DNA from 3 places in the Actinomadura sp. SCN-SB genome. Region 2 is predicted to be linked to each of the others. Evidence: riboswitches for the same ligand, from Rfam matches in the RefSeq annotation. Region 2 holds a riboswitch; each other region holds the start of a gene.

Region 1 (3,984 bases), on a different contig from region 2:
CTCCTCGGCCGGGACGGGCCCAGGCTGACCGACATCGGCGTCGCCGCCGCTCTGGAGACCGTCGACGCAACCCCGACGGGACGGGTCAGCGACGACCCCTCCTACAAGGCACCCGAACAGCTCAGCGGCAGCGACAACGGCCCGGCCGCCGACGTGTTCGCCTGGGCCTCGTGCCTGCTGTACGCGACCTACGGGCGGGCCCCGTTCGGGGACGACTCCACCTCCGAGATCATGCAACGGGTGGTCTACGACGAGCCCGAGATGGACGAACTGCCGGACTCGCTGCGCGAGGTCGTCGCCGACGCCCTCGCCAAGGACCCCGCGCGGCGTCCCACCGCGGCGGCGCTGCTCGAACGGATGCTGGACGAGTCCGGGCCGCTGGCCGAGAAGATGCCCGGCACGCTCCTCGACGAGGGCCGCGCGCTCGCCGTCGGCGCCTCGCTCACCCCGCCTCCCGCCGAGCCCCGGATCATCCTGGAGTCGCCGGCCCTCTCACCGACCGCGTTCACCGGCCCCACGCCTGAATCCGTGCCGCTGAGGGCCCCCGTCCCGGACCCGCCCCGGGAACCGTCGGCGCCGGGTTCGTACGAGCCGTCCAACCTGTACGAGCCGCCGGGGGAGGCCACGGCCCGGCTGGGCTCCGAGGGGTGGTTCGAGCCCCGCTCGTCCTCCAAGCCCGGCTCCCGGTCCGCCCCGCCGGAGCCGGCCGAGGCGGCCGAGCTCACGCGGATCGACACGCCGCGCATCGACCCGTCCGGCCCGCCCCCGTCCCGCGACCGGGTGTACGACGACATGGCGACGCAGCATGTGCCCGCCGTGCCCGAGGGGAGGTTCGCCGGGCCGACCGACAGGACGGACCCGGTCCCGCACCTGATCCCCGGCATGGACCGTTTCAGGGACGAGGTTCCGGAAGAGCGCGGCTCCACGGCCGTCCTGCCCGCCGTGGTGTCCGAGCCGTCCTCACGCGGGCTGCCGGGGATCTTAGAGAACCTGCTGCGCCTGCGTCCCGGCAACAGCATGCTGGGCGTGGCGCTCTCCCTCACGATCGGCGTGCTGGTCGGTGTCGCGATCATCGCTCTGGTGCTGTGGCCGCAGATGCGCGGGAACGAGGAGCCGTCCCCGCAGCAGGCCGGGCCCGCCAACGCCATCAACGACCAGCCCGTGACGGCCGTCCCCGAGGGCTTCGCCGGGACATGGAAGGGCACGGTCGTCAACCCCTCGCGCGGCGCCTCGTTCCCGGTCGAGGTCACGTTCGAGCCGGGCCAGACGAAGGCGCGCGCGGTGTACCCGCAGACCCGCTGCACCGGGACGCTGACCTTCACCGAGGGGACGAACCGGACGCTCAAAATGGCCCTGAACATCTCCAAGCCGTGCTCCAGCGGTGCCGTCGAGGTCACCCGCCAGGTCGACGGGACGCTCCAGTACGTGTGGAGGCTGCCGGGCAACCGGCGGCTCGGCTACCAGGGCAAACTCAGCCGTAGCTGACCGCGCCCGGCCGATCGGGGAGCCGCCCGGACCCGAGGATTTAAGGGTCATTTAAGAGTTTCTTTCGCCTCGGATCCATTAAGGTATCCGCGGCCGAGATCATCGGCTTGGCCGCGGGTGCCCGGTCCCCGCCGGAGAGAAGGAGTGCTCTTGCGGACTGCCCACCGAAGGCCGGCCCTCGCATGCGCGCCACCGGGCCGCGCCGGCGAACCGCCCCGCCGCGCCCCCGCGCCCTTTCTCCCGGGCGCGGAAATGGTCAAGCGCCACCCGAGCAAAGGCACGGAACGGGCCGCTTCCCTAGGGAACGCGCGGCGGCATGCCCTGCGGGTCCACGCTGTGAGCCGGGTCACCTGACATGGCTCCGCTCCCACGAAATGGCCGCGCCCACCGAGCAATGAACCATTCCACGGCGCCCGGCGGTTTGATCTCCGCTAAGGTTCGTATGGCTCATTCCAGTTCGACCGCATTGCAGTCCGACGGCATTCGGCCCGCGCACCGTCCCGCCCCCCCGGGGACGGAACGGCCGGATCGGCCGAGTCCCGTGGCACCCGCGCCACGGGAGCCGGGGACCCATCGCCGGTGAGTCCGGGGCCAGCCCCCGGGCCCGACCGGCCGGGGTGAACCCACCACCGGTCACCACCGGCGGTGGCAGGGCCGTCTCCCGGCCCGAACCCGTCAGCTAACCCGGTAGGCGATCGAGGAGAGGAGAGGACGTGGAGGAGACCCCGAACTCCACCCGCCGCTGGCGCACCCGGCTACGGCGTCCCGCCCTGGCACTCGTGGCACTCGCCGCCGGTGCCGTGCCGCTCACCGCCGGCACCACGGTGAACGCGCAGGCCGCGGCCCCCGGCGACACGGCCAAGATGCGGAAGCTCAACGCCCAGATCGAAAAGCTCGACAAGGCGTACGGCGGCGACCTCGCCAAGCTCAAGGACGCCGAGTACGACGCCAAGAAGGCCATCGCCAAGGCCAGAGAGCTCAACACCGACCTGGAGGCCACCCGCAACCTGGTCGCCCAGCTAGCGGCCTCCCAGTACATGACCGGCGGCGCCGACCCGTCCGTGTCGGTCCTCGGCTCCGACGACCCGTCCAGCGCGCTCAGCGGCCTCAGCCTCGCCAGCCACGTGGCCTCCAACCAGTCGGCCCGGGTCCAGCAGATCCAGAAGCTGGTCAACGACCAGCAGCGCGCCAAGCGCGAGGCCGAACAGAAGATCAAGGACCTGGAGAAGGAGATCGCCGACCTGGTCAAGCAGCGGGCCAGGATCCGGGCACTGATCAAGAAGTACAAGCCCGAATCCCCCAGCGTCGGCATGGGCGGCGTCACCGCGCGCATGCTCAGGGTGAAGAACGCGGTCGACATCGAATTCGGCCCGTTCCCCACCATCGGCTGCTTCCGCGGCGGCGTCGACGCCCAAGACCACGCCACCGGCACCGCCTGCGACTTCATGGTCAGCACCGGCGGCAGCATGCCGTCCGCCAACGGCCGCGCCCAAGGCGACGGCACCGCCCAATACGCCATCAACAACGCCAGCAGGCTCGGCGTCAAATACGTCATCTGGCGCCAGCGCATCTACGACATGCGCAGCCCAGGCTGGCGCATGATGGCCAACCGCGGCGGCATCACCGCCAACCACTACGACCACGTGCATATATCTGTGTTCTAAGGCAGACGCGAGCTGCACTCGTCGCTGGCGCTCCTCGCTTGTCGCGCCTGCGGCGATCGCTGCATCGCTCCGACTCGCCCAGGGGCTCGCTACGCGATCAGGTTCCTCGCAAGCTCGGAACCTGCCTTCGGACGCGATCGCAACGCCTGGGCGACCGTTCGGGGCTGGGGGTTGAGGTGGGTGCGGCCGTGTTTATTGGCAAGCACGAGCTGCGCTCCTCGCCTGGCGGCTCGTCGCTTGTCGCGCCTGCGGCGATCGCTGCATCGCTCCGACTCGCCTAGAGGCTCGCTCCGCGATCAGGTTCCTCGCAAGCTCGGAACCTGCCTTCGGACGCGATCGCAACGCTTGAGCGACCGTTCGGGGCTGGGGGTTGAGGTGATTACGACCGTGTTTGGTGCAGACGCGCGCTGCGCTCGCTCCTGGTTTGGATGCGAGCGCAGCGGGTTGAGCGGTCGTCTGGCCTAGTGGTGGCTAGTTGGCGTAGCTCGGGAGTAGGCGTTCGTGGGTGTCCCTTAGTTCCACCAGGGGGATGGTGAACAGCTCTTGGGCTTCGCCGTCCGGGCCTACGGTGGAGACGTCCAGGGAGTCGCCGCCGATGATGCCCAGTTGGGAAATGGGGACGCCTGCGGTCTCGCAGAGCTGTACCAGGCGGTTCTCGCCGCCGGGGCGGATGGCCACCACGGCGCGGGCGACCGACTCGCTGAACAGGTTGACGAACGGGTCGCCCCGTAGGGTGATCTTCGCGCCCAGGCCGCCGCGCAGGCAGGACTCCACCAGGGCCTGGGAGAGGCCGCCGTCGGAGAGGTCGTGCGCGGCCGTGAGCAGACCCTCACGG
Region 2 (3,984 bases):
AGGGCCCGCTCGGCAACCTGATCATCGCGTCCGCCGTAGACGTACATCGATACCGGCGGGCGCGGTGTCGGCGAAATCCGTTGCCGTCGCGGGGTTGACGGCGCGGGCAACTCTACTGCATACCGGATAACGACGGATAAGCACCGGTCTGATCCCGATCCGTCGGGGCTTGTTCGGATTGTTCCGCTTGTCGTGAGCCGTTCCCGCCGTGCGGTCAGGCCGCTCCGCGCCTCACCACGACCGTGCCGCTAAGCCGGTCGTGCAACGCCTGACGCCATGTGCCCTCATACATCAGGGCCGCGTTCCCCACCCACAAGAGACCGGCGATCAGACCGAACACGGGAACCGGCCGGGCGGCAATAGGAAGCGCGTAGACGGCCGAGCGCAGCAGCGAACGCCCCACCCCCAGAGGGGCCGACGCGATGGCTTCTCCATCGCTCTCAGGGCCCTGCGATACGGCGTGCGGCGGCGACGGGACGACGTGTATGCCCGCGACGCGCTTGCCCAGCGTCCGTCCCCACAAGACCAACTGGACCCACTCGTAGAGCAGCAGGAGCCCCGCGACGGCCGGAGGGGCGGCGATCTCCACGTCCCCGGCGGGCACGACCTCACGGAGCACCATGATCACGGGCAGCCCCACGACCAGGGTGTCGACGATCCGGGCCAGCAATCGCTGCCCGGGCTCGGCCAGCCGTAGGCCCGCCGGGCCTTCGCCGGGGATTTCCGGGAGCGGGTCGGCCTTGGGCGCCTGATCCGCTGCTGCCATCGCCCTGCCTTACTCCCCGTACCGGTACTCGGTGGTCTCGCCGTAGGCGCCCTGCCCGTACCCGCCCTCGTCGTAGCCCTCGCGCTCGTCGATGACCAGCGTTCCGGAGAAACGGTCGTGAAGGGACTGGCGCAGTGGCTGATCCCAGATCGCCCAGAGGTAGGCCATCAGGGCCCCGATCCAGACGAGCATCATTCCGTAGGCGAGGTAATCCCACACCATCACGGCGAGCGCCAGGAAGAAGAACACGCCGATCTGGTAGCCCACATGCACGATGCCGGCGCGCCAAACCGCCTGGGTCGTCGTAATGGCGTCGCCCGCGGGCCGTACCTGGACAACGCCCAGATGCATGACGCGCTTGCCGAGCGTCCGGCCCCAGAGGGAGAGCTGCACGGCCTCATAGATGAACGGCAGCACCGACAGGACGGCGAAGAGCGTGAACAGGATCGGCCAGTTCCAGATACCGCCCTCGGTCTCGGTCTTGCTTCCGGCCGAACCCAGGCCGATCGTCCCGATCACGACGGGCACGACGAGCGCGAATCCGAACGCCGACACAAGCCCGTTGTCGAGAACCCGCGCGGCGGCGCGCCGATGGATGGGCGCGAGGGGAAGGCTCGCCGCCTCGGAAACGTCGGGGGCGCCGTGGTAACCGTAGTCCTGCTGCCAGTTCTGCTGGGGAGGCGATTGCCATTGGCCTCCCGCCGGCCCCTGCTGCCACTGCGACCCCTGATAGGACGGCGGAGGGCCGTACCGGCCCTGAGGTGGCGGGCCCGGCTGAGGATAGTGCCTGCCGCGGCGGGGGGATCTACTCATCGGTCAGTCCTCCAGGCGAAGCAACATCCGGGTATTGCCCAACGTATTCGGCTTGACCCGGTCGAGGTCCAGGAACTCTGCCACGCCTTCGTCGTAGGAACGGAGGAGTTCTTCGTACACCTCGGGCGAAACCGGGGTGCCCAGGATCGGGCGGAACCCGTGACGCGCGAAGAAGTCCACTTCGAAGGTAAGACAGAACACGCGCCGCACGCCGAGTTCCCGGGCGACTTCCAGCAGCCGCGTCACGATACGGTGGCCGATGCCGCGCCCCCCGTACCCCCGGTCGACCGCCACCGAGCGGACCTCGGCCAGGTCCTCCCACATGACGTGGAGCGCGCCGCACCCGACCACCCGTCCGGGACGCCCCCCGGCGGCCTCCGCGATCTCGGCGACCCAGAACTCCTGGACGTCCTCGTACAGCTCCACCGTGTTCTTGCGCAGCATCCGGCGGCCCGAACCCGCGTACTGGCCGATGAGCCGGCTGATCTCCTGGACGTCCGCGGTACGGGCACGCCTGATCACCACATCCACAAACAGCCGACGCTATCGGACCAGGTGACGCGGCTGCGCCCCGGCGCGGACGACCAGCCGGTCAGGCGGTGCGAAGTGGCCCATAACACATCACTGCTCCCTCAACAGCCCCAACTGCATCTGAATCGCCCGGTTTCACCGAGGATTTCCGGTGTTCCGGTTGGCAGCACCCGCCCGCTCCGTTAGTCTCCTGCGCTGACATCCGGCCGCCGTCGCATGCGGCCGTACCGCCGAATCCGCGGGGCGCCGCCAGCGTTCCGGGAACCGGGGACCCACCACTTCGGCCGCTCGGGGAGGACACCGGGCCGGAGCCGGGGGGTTAATCCGCGCGACCCGCGGACGGGCCGCTCCTTGCCCGAACCCGTCAGCTAACCCGGTAGGCGGTGGAAGGAGAGGAGATTTGGTGGAGTCGTCGCGCCCTGGTCACTCGTCGCGCGGTTCTGGATCCGTCCCCCGCCGCCCGGGATCCGTTTCCCGCCGGAAGGCCGCGGCCGGGCTCCGGATCACCGTCGCGGGCGCTCTGATCGCGACCACGGCGGTGCTCCAGCCGGTCGCCGCGCACGCCGACCCGGAGCCGTCCACCAAGGACCTCAGGGCCCAGGCGTACAAGCTCGCCGACCAGCTCGAACAGCTCACCGAGCAGTACAACGGGCTGCGCGTCAAGCTCCAGCAGTCGCAGCGGGCCGCCAAGGTCGCCGCCGACAACGCCCGCCGCCAGGAGGAGGCGCTCTCCGGGCTCCGCGAGAAGGTCGGGACCCTGGCCGCCACCAGCTACATGAAGGGCGGCGCCGACCCCACCGCCCAGTTCCTCTCCGCGCGGGACCCGCAGGCCGTCCTCGACCAGGCCGCCACGCTGCACTTCTTCGCCGCCCAGGACGGCACCCGGGTCGCGGGCATGCTCCAGGCGATGCAGGCCGCCCAGCGCGCCCGCAAGGCCGCCCAGAACCGCGCCGACCAGGTCGAGAAGCTGCGCACCGACCTCAACGCGCAGCGCAAGAAGGTCACCGCCCTGTACGAGAAGGTCCGCGGGACGCTCGTCAAGCGCGACCCCACGGAACTGGCCCGGCTCCCCGTCATCGGTGACGGCAAGGCCGCGCAGGCGCTCCGGCTGGCCATGGGCAAGATCGGGCGGCCGTACGTCTGGGGCGCCTCGGGCCCGAACGCCTTCGACTGCTCCGGACTGATCATGTGGGCGTACCGGCAGGTCGGCATCAGCCTCCCGCACTACACCGGCAGCCAGTGGAACGCGGGCACGCACATCTCCCGCAGCCAGCTCCAGCCGGGCGACCTGGTGTTCTTCTACTCCGACCTGCACCACGTGGGCATGTACGTGGGCGGCGGGAAGATGCTGCACGCCCCGCAGACCGGGGACGTCGTCAAGATCTCCCCGATGGCCGGCAGGCCGTTCGCGGGCGCCGTCCGCGTCGCCTGAGATCTGCTGACACCGGTCGAACGCAGCCCGACACCACTCGGGCGATCGCCCGAGATCGGGAGCGGTGGAACGGTCTTCGCCGGCGGCCCCGGAGGAGCGGGAGGAATGCGGCGGGGGGCCTTAGCCAGGATGATCGTGGAACCACGTCCGCGGCGACGCATCGGCAGGGACCTACCTGCGAGGGGGCGGCGTCGCCGCAACGGGGGCGGACGGAGTTCGCCTACTTCTGTTGCCGGTCGTTCTGTCTTGCCGTGTTCGCTCGTCCTGCGCCCGTATCCTCCCGGCGGGCGGGGCGTGAACCCTGGCTGGGTTCGTGTCCTAGATGAGCTGCCTGCGGGCCGCCCACACAACGGCCTCGATCGGCGTGTTCACTTCGAGCCGGTCGCAGATGGTCCGCAGCCTCCGCCGCAGGGTCCGTGCGCTCAGCTCGAGCTTGCGTGCC
Region 3 (3,984 bases), on a different contig from region 2:
ATCTGGCGCTGCGCTGGCTCGGCCCCGACGATCTCTACTCGGTGGACTGGCTGCCCGGCGACCTCCCGGTGGTGGAGGCCGTCCGCCCCCATCTGCTGAACGCCGCGCCCTGAGCGCCCCGAGCGCCGTGAAGGGTCACTCGATGCGGTTGGCGGCGGCGAAGTCGGAACGGTCCGACAGCTTCGAGATCTTGACCACGTCGCCGGTCTGCGGGGCGTGCAGGAACATGCCGTCGCCCAGGTAGATGCCCATGTGGTGGAGGCTCGCGCCGAAGTAGACCAGATCGCCGGAGCGCAGCCGGTCCCGGCTCACCTTCGTGCCCTCGTTGACCAGGGCGCCGGTGTAGTGGGGGAGGCCGCTCTTGCCGACCTGCGCGTACGCCCAGACGACCAGTCCCGAGCAGTCGAAGCTGTTCGGTCCGGCGGCGGCCCAGACATAGGGGCTGCCGAGCTTGGTGAGCGCCTTGCGGGCCATTTTGGCGGGCAGACCGGAGCCCTTGACGGTGGCCTTGAGACCGGTGCGGGGGTCCTTGGCGATGGTGGTGGTCAGCTTGTCGAGCTGCTTGGTGACCTCGTCCACCTTGGCCTTGGCGGCGGCGCGGGCGGTCTCGGCCTCCGCCGCCGCCCGCCGGACCTGGGCGGTGTGCGCGGCGGCGGCGCGGCGGGCGGCGTTGGCCCGGTCGATCTGCGCCTGGAGCCGGTTGACGACGGCGGCCTGGTTCCGGGCCAGGTAGGCCGAGGCGGCGAGCCCGCCGGTGTCGCCGCCGCTGAACAGCATGTCGGGGCCGCCGGTCATGTAGTCGGCGGCGGCGAGCCTGGCGAGTTCCTGCCGTGCCGGGGCGACCTGGGCCTCCAGCGCGGCGGCCGTCTTCGCGGCGTCCTGCTCGGCGCGCCGTGCCCTGTCCAGGTCGACCCGGGCCTTGTTGTAGCGCTCGGTGAGCTTCTCGGCCTCGGTGTTCAGCGCGTCCAGCCGCTTGCGCAGCTCGCCCTCGGTGGGCTTCCTGGACGTCCGGGCCGAGGACGAGGCCGAGGGCGAAGGCGCCGCTGCGAGCGCGGCGGCGGAGGCGGCGGCCGGCGCGTGCGCGGGACGGACGGCCGCCTGGGCGGCGATGGGGGCTCCGGCGCCGAAGACGACGACGGCGGCGGAGGCGATGGCGGGCATGGCGAAACGGCGTTCACGGGGTGCCGGTGTCAAACCGTGCTCTCCTCTCCTTCTCCGCCTACCGGGTTAGCTGACGGGTTCGGGCCAGGAGTCGCCCTACGGCGCGCGTCACGGGCACACGCGCCGATTCACCCCGGGGCTAGCTCTGGGTCCCCGGTTCCCTTGCGGGACTCGGCGGTCCGGCCGTCGTCCCGGGGGCGGGACGCCGAACGACCGGATCTGCAGGACTGTACAGAGAACCGGCAAAAGTGGCCAAATAGACCAAATCCACCGGATGGGGCGAAAGGGTGACCGGAGGCCGCGCAGGACCCCGTCCGGCCAAGTAGACTGAGAAGGCCGCGCGTCTGCGGCGATCCCCGAACCTGACCCCAAGGCGAGCCCGCATGCCCATCTCCACGCGCGATGACCTCCGGAACGTCGCGATCGTCGCCCATGTCGACCACGGCAAGACGACGCTGGTCGACGCCATGCTCTGGCAGTCCGGCGCGTTCCGCGAGAACCAGGACGTGGACGACCGCGTCCTGGACTCCGGCGACCTGGAGCGCGAGAAGGGCATCACGATCCTGGCCAAGAACACCGCCGTCCGGCACGCCGGGATGACCATCAACATCATCGACACCCCCGGCCACGCCGACTTCGGCGGCGAGGTGGAGCGCGGGCTGTCCATGGTGGACGGCGTGGTGCTGCTGGTGGACGCCAGCGAGGGCCCGCTGCCACAGACCAGGTTCGTGCTGCGCAAGGCGCTGGCCGCGCGGCTCCCGGTGATCCTGGTCGTCAACAAGACCGACCGCGCCGACGCCCGCATCGACGAGGTCGTGGACGAGACCTACGAGCTGTTCATGGACCTCGACGCCGACGAGGACCAGATCGACTTCCCGATCGTCTACGCCTCCGGGCGGGCCGGCCGCGCGTCCCTCACCAAGCCCGGCAACGGCGAGCTGCCCGACAGCGCCGACCTGGAGCCGCTGTTCGAGGTGATCAAGAGCACCATCCCCGCGCCGTCCTACGACCCCGACGCCCCGCTCCAGGCGCACGTCACCAACCTGGACGCCTCCAGCTACCTGGGCCGGATCGCGCTGTGCCGCGTCCACTCCGGGACGATCAAGAAGGGCCAGCAGGTCGCCTGGTGCCGGCGTGACGGCAGCGTGGAACGGGTCCGGATCAGCGAGCTGCTGATGACCGAGGCGCTCACCCGCAAGCCCGCCGACGAGGCCGGGCCCGGCGACATCATCGCGCTGGCCGGCATCCCCGAGATCATGATCGGTGAGACCCTGGCCGATCCGGACGACCCGCGCCCGCTGCCGCTGATCACGGTGGACGAGCCGGCCATCTCGATGACCATCGGCACCAACACCAGCCCCCTCGCGGGCCGGGAGAAGGGCACCAAGGTCACCGCCCGGCTGGTCAAGGACCGGCTCGACCGGGAGCTGGTGGGCAACGTCTCCCTGCGCGTCCTGCCGACCGAGCGTCCCGACACCTGGGAGGTGCAGGGCCGTGGCGAGCTGGCGCTGGCGATCCTGGTGGAGAACATGCGCCGGGAGGGCTACGAGCTGACCGTCGGCAAGCCGCAGGTCGTCGCCAAGGACATCGACGGCAAGCGGTACGAGCCGGTGGAGCGGCTGACCATCGACATCCCCGAGGAGCACCTGGGCGCGGTCACCCAGCTCATGGCCGTCCGCAAGGGACGGATGGAGCAGATGACCAACTACGGGAACATCGGGGGGTCGGGGGGGTCGTCCCCCACGAGGCGGCAGAGCACCGGCTGGATCCGGATGGAGTTCCTGGTCCCGGCGCGCGGCCTGATCGGGTTCCGCACCGAGTTCATGACCGAGACCCGCGGCACCGGGATCGCCCACCATGTCTTCGAGGGCTACGAGCCCTGGTTCGGCGAGCTGCGCACCCGTCCGTCCGGCTCGCTGGTCGCCGACCGGCACGGCGCCGCCACCGCGTACGCGATCATCAACCTCCAGGAGCGCGGGACGTTCTTCGTCGGCCCCACCACCGAGGTCTACGAAGGCATGATCGTCGGGGAGAACTCCCGGTCCGACGACATGGACGTCAACATCACCAAGGAGAAGCAGAAGACCAACATCCGCTCCTCCACCGCCGAGGCCACCGAGTCGCTGACGCCGCCCCGGCTGCTGTCCCTGGAGGAGGCGCTGGAGTTCGTCCGCGAGGACGAGTGCGTCGAGGTCACGCCGTCCGCCGTCCGCCTGCGCAAGGTCGTCCTGGACGCCAAGGAACGCGAGAGGAGCCGCGCGCGGGCGAAGAGGGCCGCCGCCAACGCCTAGCCACCGCCGACGCCCGCTTGGCCGCCGCGCGCGTGGCCGGCACGTAAGACGCGAAGGGCCGCTCCGGACGTAGTCCGGAGCGGCCCTTCGCGTTCGTGTCCCTACGCGCTCGTGCCCGCCGCCTAGTTCAGCTGGACGGTTCCCGTGACGTCGGCGGCCAGGCGGAGCTGGTCACCGTCGCGGAGGGGGGCCTCCACGCCGCGGGGGAGCCGTTCACCGTTGACGAACGTGCCGTTGGTGGAGCCCTCGTCCCGGACCCAGGCGGCACCGGACGGGTCGAGCCACACCGTCGAGTGGCGCCGCGACACGTTGTCGTACTGCGTGAACGTGGACGCCACCGGGGACTGCCCGGCGTCGCGGCCCAGCACCAGATGCTGCCCGACCGACACCTTCAGCTCCCCGGAGGGGAACTGCACCCGCAGGACGGGCGTGCCCTGCTGCGGCAGGGGGCGCAGGCAGGAGTCGCACTGCGCCTGGCTCGGGTTGGTCAGCACCGCCTCGCAGTACGGGCACATGAACGCCGTGCTGTCGG

The links. Region 2 has a riboswitch for cyclic di-AMP ahead of ACGWYJ_RS19690 (NlpC/P60 family protein). Riboswitches for the same ligand answer to the same signal wherever they lie in the genome.
Region 1: another riboswitch for cyclic di-AMP. It lies ahead of ACGWYJ_RS09460 (coiled-coil domain-containing protein); the one in region 2 lies ahead of ACGWYJ_RS19690 (NlpC/P60 family protein).
Region 3: another riboswitch for cyclic di-AMP. It lies ahead of ACGWYJ_RS04680 (C40 family peptidase); the one in region 2 lies ahead of ACGWYJ_RS19690 (NlpC/P60 family protein).

What each region holds. Positions count from the first base shown of each region.
Region 1 covers NZ_JBIMPP010000010.1:159,603-163,586, reverse strand. Annotated here, with positions in the region: gene ACGWYJ_RS09465 (serine/threonine protein kinase) at 1-1,485, shown strand, start outside; cyclic di-AMP (ydaO/yuaA leader) riboswitch at 2,006-2,195, shown strand; gene ACGWYJ_RS09460 (coiled-coil domain-containing protein) at 2,199-3,149, shown strand; gene purL (phosphoribosylformylglycinamidine synthase subunit PurL) at 3,621-3,984, opposite strand, start outside.
Region 2 covers NZ_JBIMPP010000028.1:87,453-91,436, reverse strand. Annotated here, with positions in the region: gene ACGWYJ_RS19705 (RDD family protein) at 215-766, opposite strand; gene ACGWYJ_RS19700 (RDD family protein) at 776-1,579, opposite strand; gene ACGWYJ_RS19695 (amino-acid N-acetyltransferase) at 1,583-2,110, opposite strand; cyclic di-AMP (ydaO/yuaA leader) riboswitch at 2,329-2,510, shown strand; gene ACGWYJ_RS19690 (NlpC/P60 family protein) at 2,514-3,542, shown strand; gene ACGWYJ_RS19685 (LuxR family transcriptional regulator) at 3,861-3,984, opposite strand, start outside.
Region 3 covers NZ_JBIMPP010000005.1:20,901-24,884, reverse strand. Annotated here, with positions in the region: gene ACGWYJ_RS04685 ((deoxy)nucleoside triphosphate pyrophosphohydrolase) at 1-113, shown strand, start outside; gene ACGWYJ_RS04680 (C40 family peptidase) at 136-1,194, opposite strand; cyclic di-AMP (ydaO/yuaA leader) riboswitch at 1,201-1,348, opposite strand; gene typA (translational GTPase TypA) at 1,545-3,452, shown strand; gene ACGWYJ_RS04670 (FHA domain-containing protein) at 3,575-3,984, opposite strand, start outside.